Regions from separate parts of the Bacillus sp. 9.4 genome, predicted to be linked through region 4. Evidence: predicted binding sites of a transcription regulator. Region 4 holds the regulator's gene; each other region holds the start of a gene.
What was found. The regulator LexA, encoded in region 4, represses DNA repair genes until DNA is damaged. The targets are predictions, from matches to a motif close to CGAACATATGTTCG.
Positions count from the first base shown of each region.

Region 1: ACZ07B_RS12745 (YolD-like family protein) is a predicted target of LexA. The motif match lies at 1,700-1,713, and genes of this name have one in related genera.
Region 2: ruvA (Holliday junction branch migration protein RuvA) is a predicted target of LexA. The motif match lies at 1,417-1,430, and genes of this name have one in related genera.
Region 3: ACZ07B_RS02865 (DNA polymerase IV) is a predicted target of LexA. The motif match lies at 1,662-1,675, and genes of this name have one in related genera.

Region 1 covers NZ_JBVFMU010000003.1:157,413-160,533, reverse strand. The annotation lists gene ACZ07B_RS12755 (tetratricopeptide repeat protein) at 83-1,159, shown strand; gene ACZ07B_RS12750 (hypothetical protein) at 1,149-1,307, shown strand; gene ACZ07B_RS12745 (YolD-like family protein) at 1,339-1,671, opposite strand; gene ACZ07B_RS12740 (hypothetical protein) at 1,777-2,004, shown strand; gene ACZ07B_RS12735 (LexA family protein) at 1,997-2,224, shown strand; partial or broken gene ACZ07B_RS12730 (molybdopterin cofactor-binding domain-containing protein) at 2,260-2,757, shown strand; gene pucE (xanthine dehydrogenase subunit E) at 2,748-3,121, shown strand, end outside.
Region 2 covers NZ_JBVFMU010000001.1:840,355-843,475, reverse strand. The annotation lists gene ACZ07B_RS05120 (MFS transporter) at 1-796, shown strand, start outside; gene bofC (sporulation cell-cell signaling protein BofC) at 844-1,356, shown strand; gene ruvA (Holliday junction branch migration protein RuvA) at 1,495-2,100, shown strand; gene ruvB (Holliday junction branch migration DNA helicase RuvB) at 2,111-3,115, shown strand; gene ACZ07B_RS05100 (DUF2905 domain-containing protein) at 3,108-3,121, shown strand, end outside.
Region 3 covers NZ_JBVFMU010000001.1:453,142-456,262, forward strand. The annotation lists gene ACZ07B_RS02860 (YolD-like family protein) at 46-384, opposite strand; gene ACZ07B_RS02865 (DNA polymerase IV) at 381-1,619, opposite strand; gene ACZ07B_RS02870 (YqzH family protein) at 1,785-1,991, shown strand; gene ACZ07B_RS02875 (MFS transporter) at 2,543-3,121, shown strand, end outside; partial or broken gene ACZ07B_RS02880 (MFS transporter) at 3,046-3,121, shown strand, end outside.
Region 4 covers NZ_JBVFMU010000002.1:59,893-63,013, reverse strand. The annotation lists gene ACZ07B_RS07110 (YndM family protein) at 21-470, opposite strand; gene fosM (FosM family fosfomycin resistance protein) at 679-1,113, shown strand; partial or broken gene ACZ07B_RS07100 (hypothetical protein) at 1,022-1,343, shown strand; gene lexA (transcriptional repressor LexA) at 1,651-2,268, opposite strand; gene yneA (cell division suppressor protein YneA) at 2,418-2,735, shown strand; gene ACZ07B_RS07085 (YneB family resolvase-like protein) at 2,754-3,121, shown strand, end outside.

The DNA.
Region 1 (3,121 bases), on a different contig from region 4:
AAAAGAAACAAAAAGGAGGGATCCTGTGAATCCGGTTTTACCTTCCTCACATGTAGGGGTTAAGATTACCGAATGGTATAAGATGATACGTCAGTTTAGTGTTCCGGATGCTGAAATTTTAAAAGCAGAAGTTGAAAGAGAAATTAAACAAATGGAAGAGGATGAGTATTTACTAATTTATTACTCACTAATGAGCTTTCGACACCAACTTATGCTCGACTACTTAGAGCCGGAAAAAAAGTATAGAACAGCACGTCCAACCATCTCAGAATTACTTGAAAAAATTGAAGCTCCCCAAAAGAAATTAACCGGTCTCCTGAAATATTACTCACTATTTTTCCGCGGTATGTATGAATTTGATCAGCAAGAATTCGTGGAAGCTATTAACTATTACCGTAAAGCTGAAAAAGAACTTTATGCTGTTACTGATGAAATCGAACAAGCTGAATTTCATTTTAAGGTGGCAGAAGCTTATTACAACATGAAACAAACTCACGTTTCCATGCATCACATTTTAAAGGCATTAGAGATTTATGATCAGAATCCGCTGTATACTGTAAGGAAAATTCAAAGCTTGTTTGTAATCGTAGGTAACTATCTCGATTTTAAACATTATGAAAAAGGGTTAAAACATCTTGAAGAAGCCCTGAAGCTTTCTAAGGAATTAGGGCACGACAGACTAATAAGTTCTGCTTTGTATAATTTAGGTGAATGTTATCATTACATGGGACAACCAAGTAAAGCCGAAGGATATTTGAAAGAAGCAGCTGAGGTTGCAGAAAAAGCAAAATTAAGGACACTTCCTCATACGCTCCATTCGTTGGCCACAGTTTTATTCAAGCAGGAAAAGTTTAATGAAGGACAGAAGGTTTTACAGCAAGGGATCGAAACAGCACAAAAATTCAATGATGAACTTTTCCTATCGATGAATCAGTTTCTGAATGCCCTATATATTGAGTCTGTTGATAAACAGGGTATCCTCAATATATTGAATCATCTTAATGAAAGTCACATGTTCTCATTTACGGAACACATAACGCTGCTAACTGCAGAATATTATAGAGAAGGCGGAGAATTTGAAGAATCCAGTTTTTTCTATGATAAAATGGTTGAAGCGCAGCTTCAAATTCAGCGAGGTGACTGTTTATATGAGTATTAAAAAAGGTGTTTGTGTATTTCTCTCTGCTGTTATTGTTACCACTGGTTTATTTGCGTTTACTGCAGCTCCTGAGCAATCCAACCAGCATATTGAGGCTCATACGACTAATGCTGAAATGCAGATGGCAGGAATTAGATTACAGACTTGACCGATATTAGACCCTCTCATATAAGAGAGGGTTATTCTGTTTTTACAGCTGTTAGAGAGTCAAACGCTATAAAGTTTGTATCCCCCTTTAAATCCTTCACATGTAACTGTTGTTTGATTTCATTTATGTAATGAACATGCCCGATTATGTCCTCAATAAAGCCATTTCTATAAAAACTAATGGTTATAGCCGTATTGTTCTCCATTGCTTCAGAAATAATCCGCGCCATTTCTTCGAGTTGGTATTCATCAAGAACAGGCTTTTCAATTTTTTTAGTTTCAATCTTTCTATGTAATAAAGCTTCTCTGTGTTCGGGCAGAATAAATTTTTGTTCCCAGCGTTTATCATAAATTCCTTCAGACATGTTCATCACTCCTTGAGTAAATAATACCAGAACAAACATTCGTTTTTCAACTTGAAATAGAACTAATGTTCGTATAAAATAATGGTAAAGAAGGAGGAGGAAAGCATGGAATCGATTTTAAAACGTTCTTTAACAGAGAAAACAGTCCTAGAGATGATTTATATGAGAAATGACGGTTTTATTTCAAAGAGATCAATAATTGTACGGCATATAAATGAGAAATACATACGAGCTTTTTGTTTTAAAAGCCGTCAGACAAAGACGTTTACTATTGAGAATATCCTTGCTGTCTCTCCTACAACATATAAAAGAGGGGTCAGGAATTATGCGTAAAATTACAGCGAGACAGGCAGAGGTTCTTATAACAATTTCTAATTTCATTGAAAAGAATGGTATTCCTCCTACCTATCGGGAGTTAATGACGGAATTAAATTTATCATCTACAGCTTCAATTAAATCTCTACTGGATCGATTAAAGCAAAAAAATTACATAACGTGGCAGGAAGGGTTGCCTCGAACATTAAAAATTATAGAGAGAGCCTATCAAATTTGATAGGCTCTTTTTTGTGTTTTAAAAAAGTAATGCCTTTCAAAACAACGGGAGATCCTGTGGTGGGCGGCCATTTCCTCTACTCATTTGGAGCGGCTGCCGTTGAGGTGGAGGTAGATCTGTTAACAGGCGATGTCAAATTGATAGATTGTGAGCACGCTATTGCGGCAGGTCCGGTTGTCAGTCCCCAGGGTTATCGAGGTCAAATTGAAGGCGGCGCTGTCATGGCACTCGGCTATACGCTGATGGAGGAAGCGAAAATGACGGACGGCCGTTATGCCGCGGAAAATCTAGATCACTATTTGATCCCCGGAGTCAAAGACGTTCCTAACATGAAGGTGATCGCAATAGAAGAACTAATGAAGGGTGATGCATATGGACCGCGCGGTGTTGGCGAAATTGGAACGATCGCCATCACTCCGGCGATTGTAAAGGCAGTACATGATGCGGTCGGATGCTGGATAAACAAGCTGCCAATTTCAAGAGAAGAGCTGCTTGAAGCGATAGACAGAAAGGGGCTGAAGCAATGGACGTAAAAGAGGCCGGGCCATTTCCTGTAAAAAAGGAACAGTTCCGGATGACCGTGAATGGGCAGGAGTGGGAGGTTGCTGCCGTTCCTACGACACATCTGAGTGACCTGCTTAGAAAGGAATTTCAGCTGACCGGGACAAAGGTGTCCTGCGGAATCGGCCGCTGCGGAGCCTGCTCTATTTTAATCGACGGAAAACTGGCCAATGCGTGTATGACCATGGCTTACCAAGTGGACGGCCATTCCATTACAACAATCGAGGGCGTACAAAAAGAGGAACTGGATATCTGCCAAACCGCTTTTCTGGAAGAAGGAGGCTTCCAATGCGGCTACTGTACCCCAGGAATGATAATTGCGCTTAAAGCACTGTT
Region 2 (3,121 bases), on a different contig from region 4:
TCCGGCCTTTGGAGAAATCAATACGCTTTGGAGCGCTTTACTGTTTGTGGCGGCAGGCGGATTTCTGGCCTTGTTTTTTAACAAAGATAAATTTACTCCGATACAAAAACAAGATCAGCCGAAATGGAAAGAATTGTCGAAGGCATTTACAATTATGTTTGAAAACCCTAAGGTCGGCATCGGCGGAGTGGTCAAGACGATTAATGCGATAGGACAATTTGGATTTGCCATCTTTCTTCCTACTTATTTAGCACGATACGGGTATTCGGTTTCGGAATGGCTGCAAATATGGGGGACGCTGTTTTTTGTGAATATTGTGTTTAATATCATTTTCGGTGCAGTCGGAGATAAACTTGGCTGGCGCAATACGGTCATGTGGTTTGGCGGTGTCGGATGCGGTATTTTTACGCTGGCGCTGTATTACACGCCTCAGCTGATCGGGCATCAGTATTGGGTGCTCATGATTATCGCCTGCTGCTACGGCGCGGCTTTAGCAGGGTACGTCCCATTAAGCGCGCTTTTGCCGACGCTTGCACCTGATAATAAAGGTGCTGCCATGTCAGTGTTGAATTTGGGATCTGGTTTATGTGCGTTTATCGCGCCGGGCATCGTGAGTCTTTTCATTGGGCCGCTCGGTGCAGGTGGCGTGATTTGGATCTTTGCGGCATTGTATTTTTTCAGTGCCTTTCTGACGCGATTCTTGACAATTTCTGAGCAAAGCACAGATGTGTATACGGAGGAACGGTTTGTCAGGGAAAATGTGCAGACAAATTTTGATAAAACGGTTAAGCAGTAGCCTCTTTGGTCAAACTAATCATAAACGTGTGCAAAGAGGTGTAGAGGGTGAAACGATTCAGCACGGCGTATCTTTTGCTGGGCATTCTTTGCTCAGCGGCAGTATTTTTAATAGGAGCTCCTTCCCGCGCACTTGGCGCGGAAGTGGAGCACTATGAGCCGCTGCAGGTGCATGTGCAGCTTGAAAAGGTGTATTTGGACGGCGATGTCAGCATTGAGCATAAGCATGAAAAAGTGTTTTCTATGGATGATTTTTGGGCAGCTTATGCCGGATGGACGCTTGTGGAACAAAAAAAGGGATATGTGCTCTTTCGGAAGCAAATGGACGATATTTCTCCGCTCAGCAAGGTCAACGGGTATATCGGTGTATCGGATAATGGAGTGATTTCCACTTTTCATGGGCGGCCTGAGCCAGCTTCCGAACCAATTCAGTCTTTTTTTCAAATTGATTTAGAAAGGCTGGAAAGCCATATGCAAAAAAATCTGCTGAAAGGCATTCCATTTCGGACAAAAGCGGAGTTTGAGGATGTCATCGAACATATGAAGACATACAGCGGGTAACGTCCGCTGATTGAAGACATGAATTCATGTCTTTTTTTTCGTGAAAGAATGAGAGAGAAGCGAACATATGTTAACTTTTCTATAAGACTTTGGCTGTTTTTATGGTACAATGAAGAACAGTCAAAGAGGTGAATTTGCGTGATTGAATTTGTTAAAGGGACGATTGATTATGTATCTCCCCAATATATTGTCATAGAGAACGGCGGCATCGGTTATCAGATTTTCACGCCGAATCCGTTTATATATAAGGAGAGAAGCCAAGAAACGATTTTTACATACCATCATATCAGAGAGGATGCTTTTTCGCTTTACGGTTTTTCAACAAGAGAGGAGAAGGCGCTCTTTACAAAGCTGTTAAACGTGACCGGAATTGGCCCGAAAGGAGCACTTGCCATCTTGGGCTCGGGTGATCCCGGAGCGGTCATCCAAGCAATTGAAAATGAGGATGAAGCTTTTTTGGTCAAGTTTCCTGGAGTAGGAAAGAAAACCGCACGCCAGATTATTCTAGATTTAAAAGGAAAGCTGGCAGATGTTGTGCCTGAAATGATTGAAAATCTGTTTAATCATGAAGAAAGGCTTGAAAAGCAAACAGCGGAAACGGCTCTTGAAGAAGCACTTGAAGCCCTCAGGGTTCTCGGATATGCTGAAAAAGAAATCAAAAAGGTGCTTCCTCACCTTAAAGAAGAAATTGGGCTGACAACAGACCAATATGTGAAAAAAGCATTACAAAAACTATTAAAGTAAGGTGATGTTCATGGATGAACGGCTCGTCTCAAGTGAAGCAGACAACCATGAATCAGTGATAGAGCAAAGCCTGAGGCCGCAAAATCTGGCACAGTATATCGGGCAGCATAAGGTAAAAGAAAATTTGCGCGTGTTTATAGATGCGGCGAAAATGAGACAGGAGACGCTGGATCATGTTCTTCTGTACGGGCCGCCCGGACTCGGAAAAACAACGCTTGCTTCGATTGTTGCTAATGAAATGGGAGTGGAATTGCGGACGACATCAGGGCCTGCGATTGAAAGGCCTGGTGATTTGGCTGCTATATTAACGGCGCTGGAACCGGGAGATGTATTATTTATTGATGAAATACATAGGCTGCACAGATCGATCGAAGAGGTGCTTTATCCTGCAATGGAAGACTTTTGCCTGGACATTGTGATTGGCAAAGGCCCATCTGCCCGCTCGGTTCGGCTCGACCTTCCGCCTTTTACGCTGGTGGGAGCCACGACGAGGGTGGGGCTTTTGACGGCTCCTTTAAGAGACAGATTCGGCGTAATGTCTCGCCTTGAGTACTATACACAAGAAGAACTGGCGGATATTGTCACAAGAACCGCTGATGTATTCGAGGTTGAGATTGATAAACCATCGGCTCTTGAAATTGCAAGAAGATCGAGAGGGACGCCCCGCGTGGCGAACCGCCTGCTGAGAAGGGTGCGCGATTTTGCCCAAGTGCTGGGTGACAGCAGGATTACGGAAGACATTTCTCAGAATGCGCTGGAGCGGCTTCAGGTTGACCGCCTCGGTTTGGATCATATTGATCATAAGCTGCTGATGGGCATGATCGAAAAATTCAACGGCGGCCCAGTAGGCCTTGATACGATTTCAGCTACCATCGGCGAGGAATCGCATACGATTGAAGACGTATATGAACCATATCTGCTGCAAATTGGATTTATACAAAGAACGCCGCGTGGAAGGATCGTGACACCGGCCGTTTATCATCATTTCCAAATGGAGGCTCCCCGATATGACTGAATTTCC
Region 3 (3,121 bases), on a different contig from region 4:
TTTCATCATTTTAGCCTATTTCTCCCCCAAGCAGGAGGAGAGACTTTACAGCACAATATCAAGCACTTGATCAAGTCTCAGCTTATAAAGCTGATCCTCGTCTCCTTTTATCCATACTGCTTTTTCAAACTCTTCATACCGGCAGATCTTCCCGGTGCAGCGGACAATCTCACCGTCCTGAAAGCAGCTGACAGTGATATCCTGAGCGAACTCCATCGCGGCGCAAAGCGTTTGATTCATCTCTTCCAGCTTATCGGGGTCAAGGATCGGCTTTTGCAGCTTCTGTTTAAGTCGCTTTCTCTCCAGCAGGCTTTGCTTATGTTCCGGCAGAAACATCCTGCTCCCTTCCCACAGCAGGTTGCCCCTTTTTAAATGATCGTTCATTTATAATGCCCCCCTATTTTAGCCGCACGTTCAAATGCCTGGCCTGCCGCTGTCAGTGACGCCGCCCTGATGATTGCTGTGTCGCCGAATCGATTTTTAATGCCGTCCATCACATAGCCTAGGCTCATTTTCTTTGCATAATCCTGAAATAAATTGAGCTGCCATATGTCATCAGATGAGAGCTGAGACAGATTGACACCGAGGCGGCGGACAGGTTTCCCGTCCCAAAATGTAAGAAACAGCCGGCGTACAGCCTCATATACATCCTGAGTAGAATTAGTCGGCTCTGCCAGCTTCACTTGCCGGTTGAAGCCCGTCGGCCAATCAAAATCAGCACCCCGGCAGCTCACTGACACCGTCTGCCCCATGACCCCGGCGTTTCGGCTTCGCCTGCACACTTCTTCACTCAGCTCAAGCAATACGACCTTGATTTCTTTGTCAAAGTGTTCGTAGTCTCTCGGGAGAGTCATTCCATGGCCTATCGCCTTTTGCCCGTCCAGAGACGAAGTTGACACAGGGGAATAGTCGATTCCGTTTGCCGTCATCCACAGCACGTGGCCGTTAATGCCCCATTTCTTTTTTAAAAGATCGAGCGGAAAAGCCGCGAGCCCGCCGATCGTGCTGATGCCCATCCGATTTAAATGATGCTTCATGCGGCTCCCGACGCCAAACATGCTGCCCACCGGGAGCGGCCACATTTCGGTTTTCATATTTTCTTTCGTTAAGGTAAAAATACCGTTCTTATTCTTTTTGGCAAAATTGTCACACGCAATTTTGGCCAGCGCTTTGTTAGGGCCGATTCCGACCCGTGCATAAACGCCGATCTCCCGCATGATTCTGCCCTGAATGCTTTTCGCGATCTCCATCGGCGTCCCAAACAGCTTCTGGCTGCCTGTAATGTCCATGAACTGTTCATCGATAGAATAAGGCTCCACAAGGTCTGTATACTCCTCGAGAATGGCCGTAATTTGCAGTGATACATCAATATACCGCTGCATACGCGGCCGGAGCACAACAGCCTCAGGACACTTTTCCTGCGCCTCCCACAGCCGTGAAGCATTCACCACACCCTTTTGTTTCGCCAGCGGGCAGGCAGCCAATACGACTCCGCCCCTTTTTTCAGGGTCACCCGAAACAATGACAGGCCTATTTTTCAAATGTGGATTTTCCGCTTTCTCTACAGATGCATAAAACGATTGCATGTCAACGAGAAAAATCACTTTTTCTTTCATCATACACACCTCTAAAAAGAACTTATGTTCGTTTTTCATTATATGCGAAAGTATGTTCGTTTTATACTGGTAAATGATTCTTGTCTGACAGAAAATATGATCCAAGGGTTTGAGAGAAGAAAAACATTTAGTAGAATAAAAGCGAAGCATAAGGATAGGAGAGTCATGATGGAGAAATTTGTCGAAAAAATGATGGAACAGGCATTGCGGCAATACGGCAGAAACGTTGCTATAGATCCGTTAAGCCCGTATGAAAAACAAAGCCTGAAAGCGGCTCTACAAGAGAGACGGAATGAAGAACCGGATGAGGATTTGCATGCGCATATAGAAGATATCATTTATGACTATGTCACAAACCAAGGCTTGTTCTCTTAAACGCATGACTTTCAGCCGCTGATGCGGCTTCCCCTTGAAAACACCGCCTGAAACAAATAAACAGTCTCAGGCTTACAGAAAAAAAGCAGGATTTTCTCACGCTCCATAGATTCATATGGCCTGGCGTAAAATTCCCCTCAATGCTCGCGCAAAACGGAATAAGCTGTCCATGATCACGCGTATACACTTTTTCGAAGAGATGTGCTCTCTTGTTCTGTCATGCGGTCCATGCCGGTTTTCAGCGTACATCTTGATCTCATAGCCGGTTTCACTGCCAATATGATCCACGTCCTGGCGGCTTAAACTCTTTTAATGTTTCAAACACACCCTCACTGAATTCGGACATACCGTCATTTTCCTTCTGTCATCACCTTCAAATTCAAGATGTCAACCCCGTCAGCCACACGCATCCTCAACGCATAGTATATTGCCATCCATACAATCAGGCATACTACATGTCAATAACGAAATATTTTGAACGATCTATTGGAGAAGGAAATTTTTTCATATATGATAGAGAAAGATCATACATACAGGAGAGAATATAATTCATGAAGAAATGGAAAGATATCCACCCGATCAGCTGGACAATTATAATCGGAACCATTTTCGGCAGAATGGCAACATCGATGAGCATTCCTTTTTTAGCGATTTATTTGACAGCCGTCCAAGGCGCATCAGCTTCCTATGCAGGGCTGGTCATCGCCGCGAGCTCATCAGTCGGCATCCTCGCAAGCTTTTACGGCGGATATATCTCAGATAAATTCGGCAGAAAAAACATGATGCTTGTATCGATTTTCGGATGGATGCTGGTATTTGCAGGCTTTGCGGCAGCATCTCATCTCTGGGTGTTTTTTGTAGTAAACGCATTAAACGGTCTTTGCAAATCACTGTTTGAGCCCGCTTCAAAGGCCTTGCTGTCTGATATGACAGAAGAAAAAACGAGACTGCTAGTTTTTAATTTACGCTATGCGGCTATTAATATCGGCGTTGTCTTCGGACCTGTGTGCTTGGCCTATATTTCGGCTCATCGCAATCGACTACGCCCTTTTTGGTGCCTGCAGTCATTTACGGACTATACGGAATTGTGCTTGCCCTCCAGTTTAAAAAACATCCATCCTTATCAGCAC
Region 4 (3,121 bases):
GGAGGCGATAAGACAGCCTCCTATTCCTTATGCTTCTCTTTCGTTTCGGGAAACAGCTCGTCCGCGGCTTCCGTTTGATACTGCAACGTGTTATCTCTCGCTGACAGTTCATTTCGGAAATTTTCATCAAGCACATTTTTCAGTAAATACCGATGAAAAAAGTATTCAAAAACAGTAAGACAGGCAGCGGAAAGGAGAGCCGCTCCAAATGGTGAGAAATCGTTTCTTGTTTGGGTTAAAACAAATACCCAAAGAATAACGAATGAAAGGCCAAAGTCAGCCAATGAAGCTGTAATATTGTTTGTTCTGGGTAAGACGAGCATGTCACCAGAAAGATAGGAAACAAAACCTAAGAAAAGTGCAATAAACATCACACTTAAAAAGGATGCGTGATAGACTCTGTCCAAAATCACATATAAAAGGGCGAGAGTGAAAGCAATCTTTGAAGCAAGCGCAATGATATGTTTCATTTGACCACCTAAATTGTTATTTTTTGAAGAAAATTCTTGGGCGTAAACAAATGATAAATAATGCAATTCAAAACCATTCATAATGGTCATGTTACTATTTTAAACAGTCCGTTTTTGTTTACACTGGTATTTTTTTTCAGCAGTATGAAACTTTCTTATGAAAAAAGACGTATATGTGGATGATCAGCTTTCAAAGGGGGAATGATTTGTGGAGATAAAAGGAATCAATCACTTGCTATTTTCAGTTTCGCATTTGGATACATCGATTGATTTTTATCAAAAAGTGTTTGATGCAAAGCTTTTGGTAAAGGGAAGAACAACTGCATATTTTGATATGAACGGCATCTGGCTAGCGCTTAATGAAGAACCAGACATCCCGAGAAATGACATTAAGCTTTCTTATACCCATATTGCTTTTACAATTGAAGATCATGAATTTGAGGAGATGTCAGCTAAATTAAAAAGACTTCATGTCAATATTCTGCCTGGCAGAGAACGAGATGAACGCGATCGAAAATCAATTTATTTTACCGACCCTGACGGCCACAAATTTGAATTTCATACCGGAACCCTTCAAGACAGGCTTCGATATTACAAACAAGAAAAAACGCATATGCACTTTTATGATGAAACGGCCTTTTGATATCACAACCATATTTCATATAAGGTTAAATTTAAAGAAGGGTGTTGGTGGAGACTTTATGTTTGGGGAAGGTTTCTACCCGACTTGTTCAACGATGCCATATATTTTGAACTGCACAAGTGATTGGGTGAAGGTGAAATTGAAATACACATTACATTTTATATGAAGAAAGCGAGCTGTTTTATCAAAATGTTGAACTAATTAAACTATGTACTAAATTTTCAGTATAATTCAATTGCTTCGCCCCTTAATAAATATGAAACCGGATCCTTCCACGACCTAAAAAATGAAACGTTTTTAAGAAGATGGCGTCTAATATTCTAAATGTTCATATTTTGATAAAAGTTTCCTAAAGGAAAGAAAATTTCTTGACTTCAACAATCTTTTGGTGGATAATTATGGTGTAAACATGATGTTCTTTTTCCTCCTATTCAGGCTCGCACCCAAAAGTCAGGGCGAGCCTGCTTTTTTTGAACAACAAACCCCCTCTCCGTAAAGGAAGAGGGGGTTATTTTATGCATCTGATAGATCAATAGATTAATGGACGGTTCTGAACACGCCAATCACTTTCCCTAGAATGCTGACATTCTGCAAAATGATAGGTTCCATCGTTGGGTTCTCAGGCTGCAAGCGAATGTGGGTATCCTCTTTATAGAATCGTTTTACAGTTGCTTCATCATCTTCTGTCATCGCAACTACAATTTCCCCATTGTTCGCTGTGTTTTGCTGTTTAACGATGACATAGTCCTTATCGAGAATACCAGCATCTATCATACTGTCTCCCATAATCTCCAGCATAAATACATGCTCGTCCGGAGGAACCATGCGGTCAGGGAGCGGAAAATATTCTTCAATATTTTCTACTGCTGTAATAGGAGATCCCGCCGTGACTTTCCCGATGACCGGTACATTAACGACCTGGCTTTGCGGAATGTCTACTTCTTCATCAAGAATTTCTATTGCTCTTGGTTTTGTCGGATCTCGTCTGATCAGCCCTTTTGTTTCCAAACGGGCCAAATGGCCGTGGACAGTAGAACTGGACGCAAGCCCGACAGCCTCTCCGATCTCTCTCACGGAAGGCGGATATCCTTTTGATTTAACCTCTGCTTTAATAAAACGGAGGATATCAAGTTGCCTTTTTGATAGCTTCGTCATTTTTCGCACCTCAAAACGTCGATTTTAAGAAGATTATAGCATGATTTTCCTTACAGTACAAACATAGGTTCGAAAAAACAATTGACAGAAACGTTTGTTCGTATATACTGAAATTATAAAAATGCGAACAAACATTCCTGTTGGAGGTTATGATCATGAGTAAAGAATCTATTATTTTTGTCGGTCTGTTCACAGTGATTTTGAGCGCGGTTATCCTTATGCTGTCATATACAAGCAGCGGCCAGGAGCTTAATCAATATGTTAAAATAGAAGTGCAGCAAGGCGACACACTTTGGTCAATTGCTGATCAGGTAGCAGATACAAAAAAGATAAACAAAAATGATTTTATTGAATGGGTAGCTGATAAAAATCAACTACAAACCTCTGATATCCAGCCGGGTGATGAGTTAGTGATCCCATTGAAAAAGAAGCATCAGGATGCATATGAATTGGCAACTGTAAGATAGAGAGGAAAGAGAGATAAAATGAAAGCACTCATTTATGCCCGTGTAAGCACAAATAAAGAACAGCAGGAAACGTCATTAAAGCGGCAGGAGGAGGAGCTTACGGCCATTGCAGCGGAGAACGGCATGGAAGTGGTCAAAGTGATTTCAGAAAAAGCCAGCGGATATGAAATGGATCGGGATGGTGTATTTGAGCTGCTTGATGAGATTAAGAACGCTGGAATTGATGTCATTTTGTTTCAGGACGAGACAAGGCTCGGGCGGGGAAACGCAAAAATCGCACTGCTTCATTGTATTTACAGAGAAGGTGTGAAAGTCTATACAACGGCTCACAGAGGTGAACTGGAGTTATCGGAGGCTGACTCAATGGTCTTGGAAATCGTCAGCAT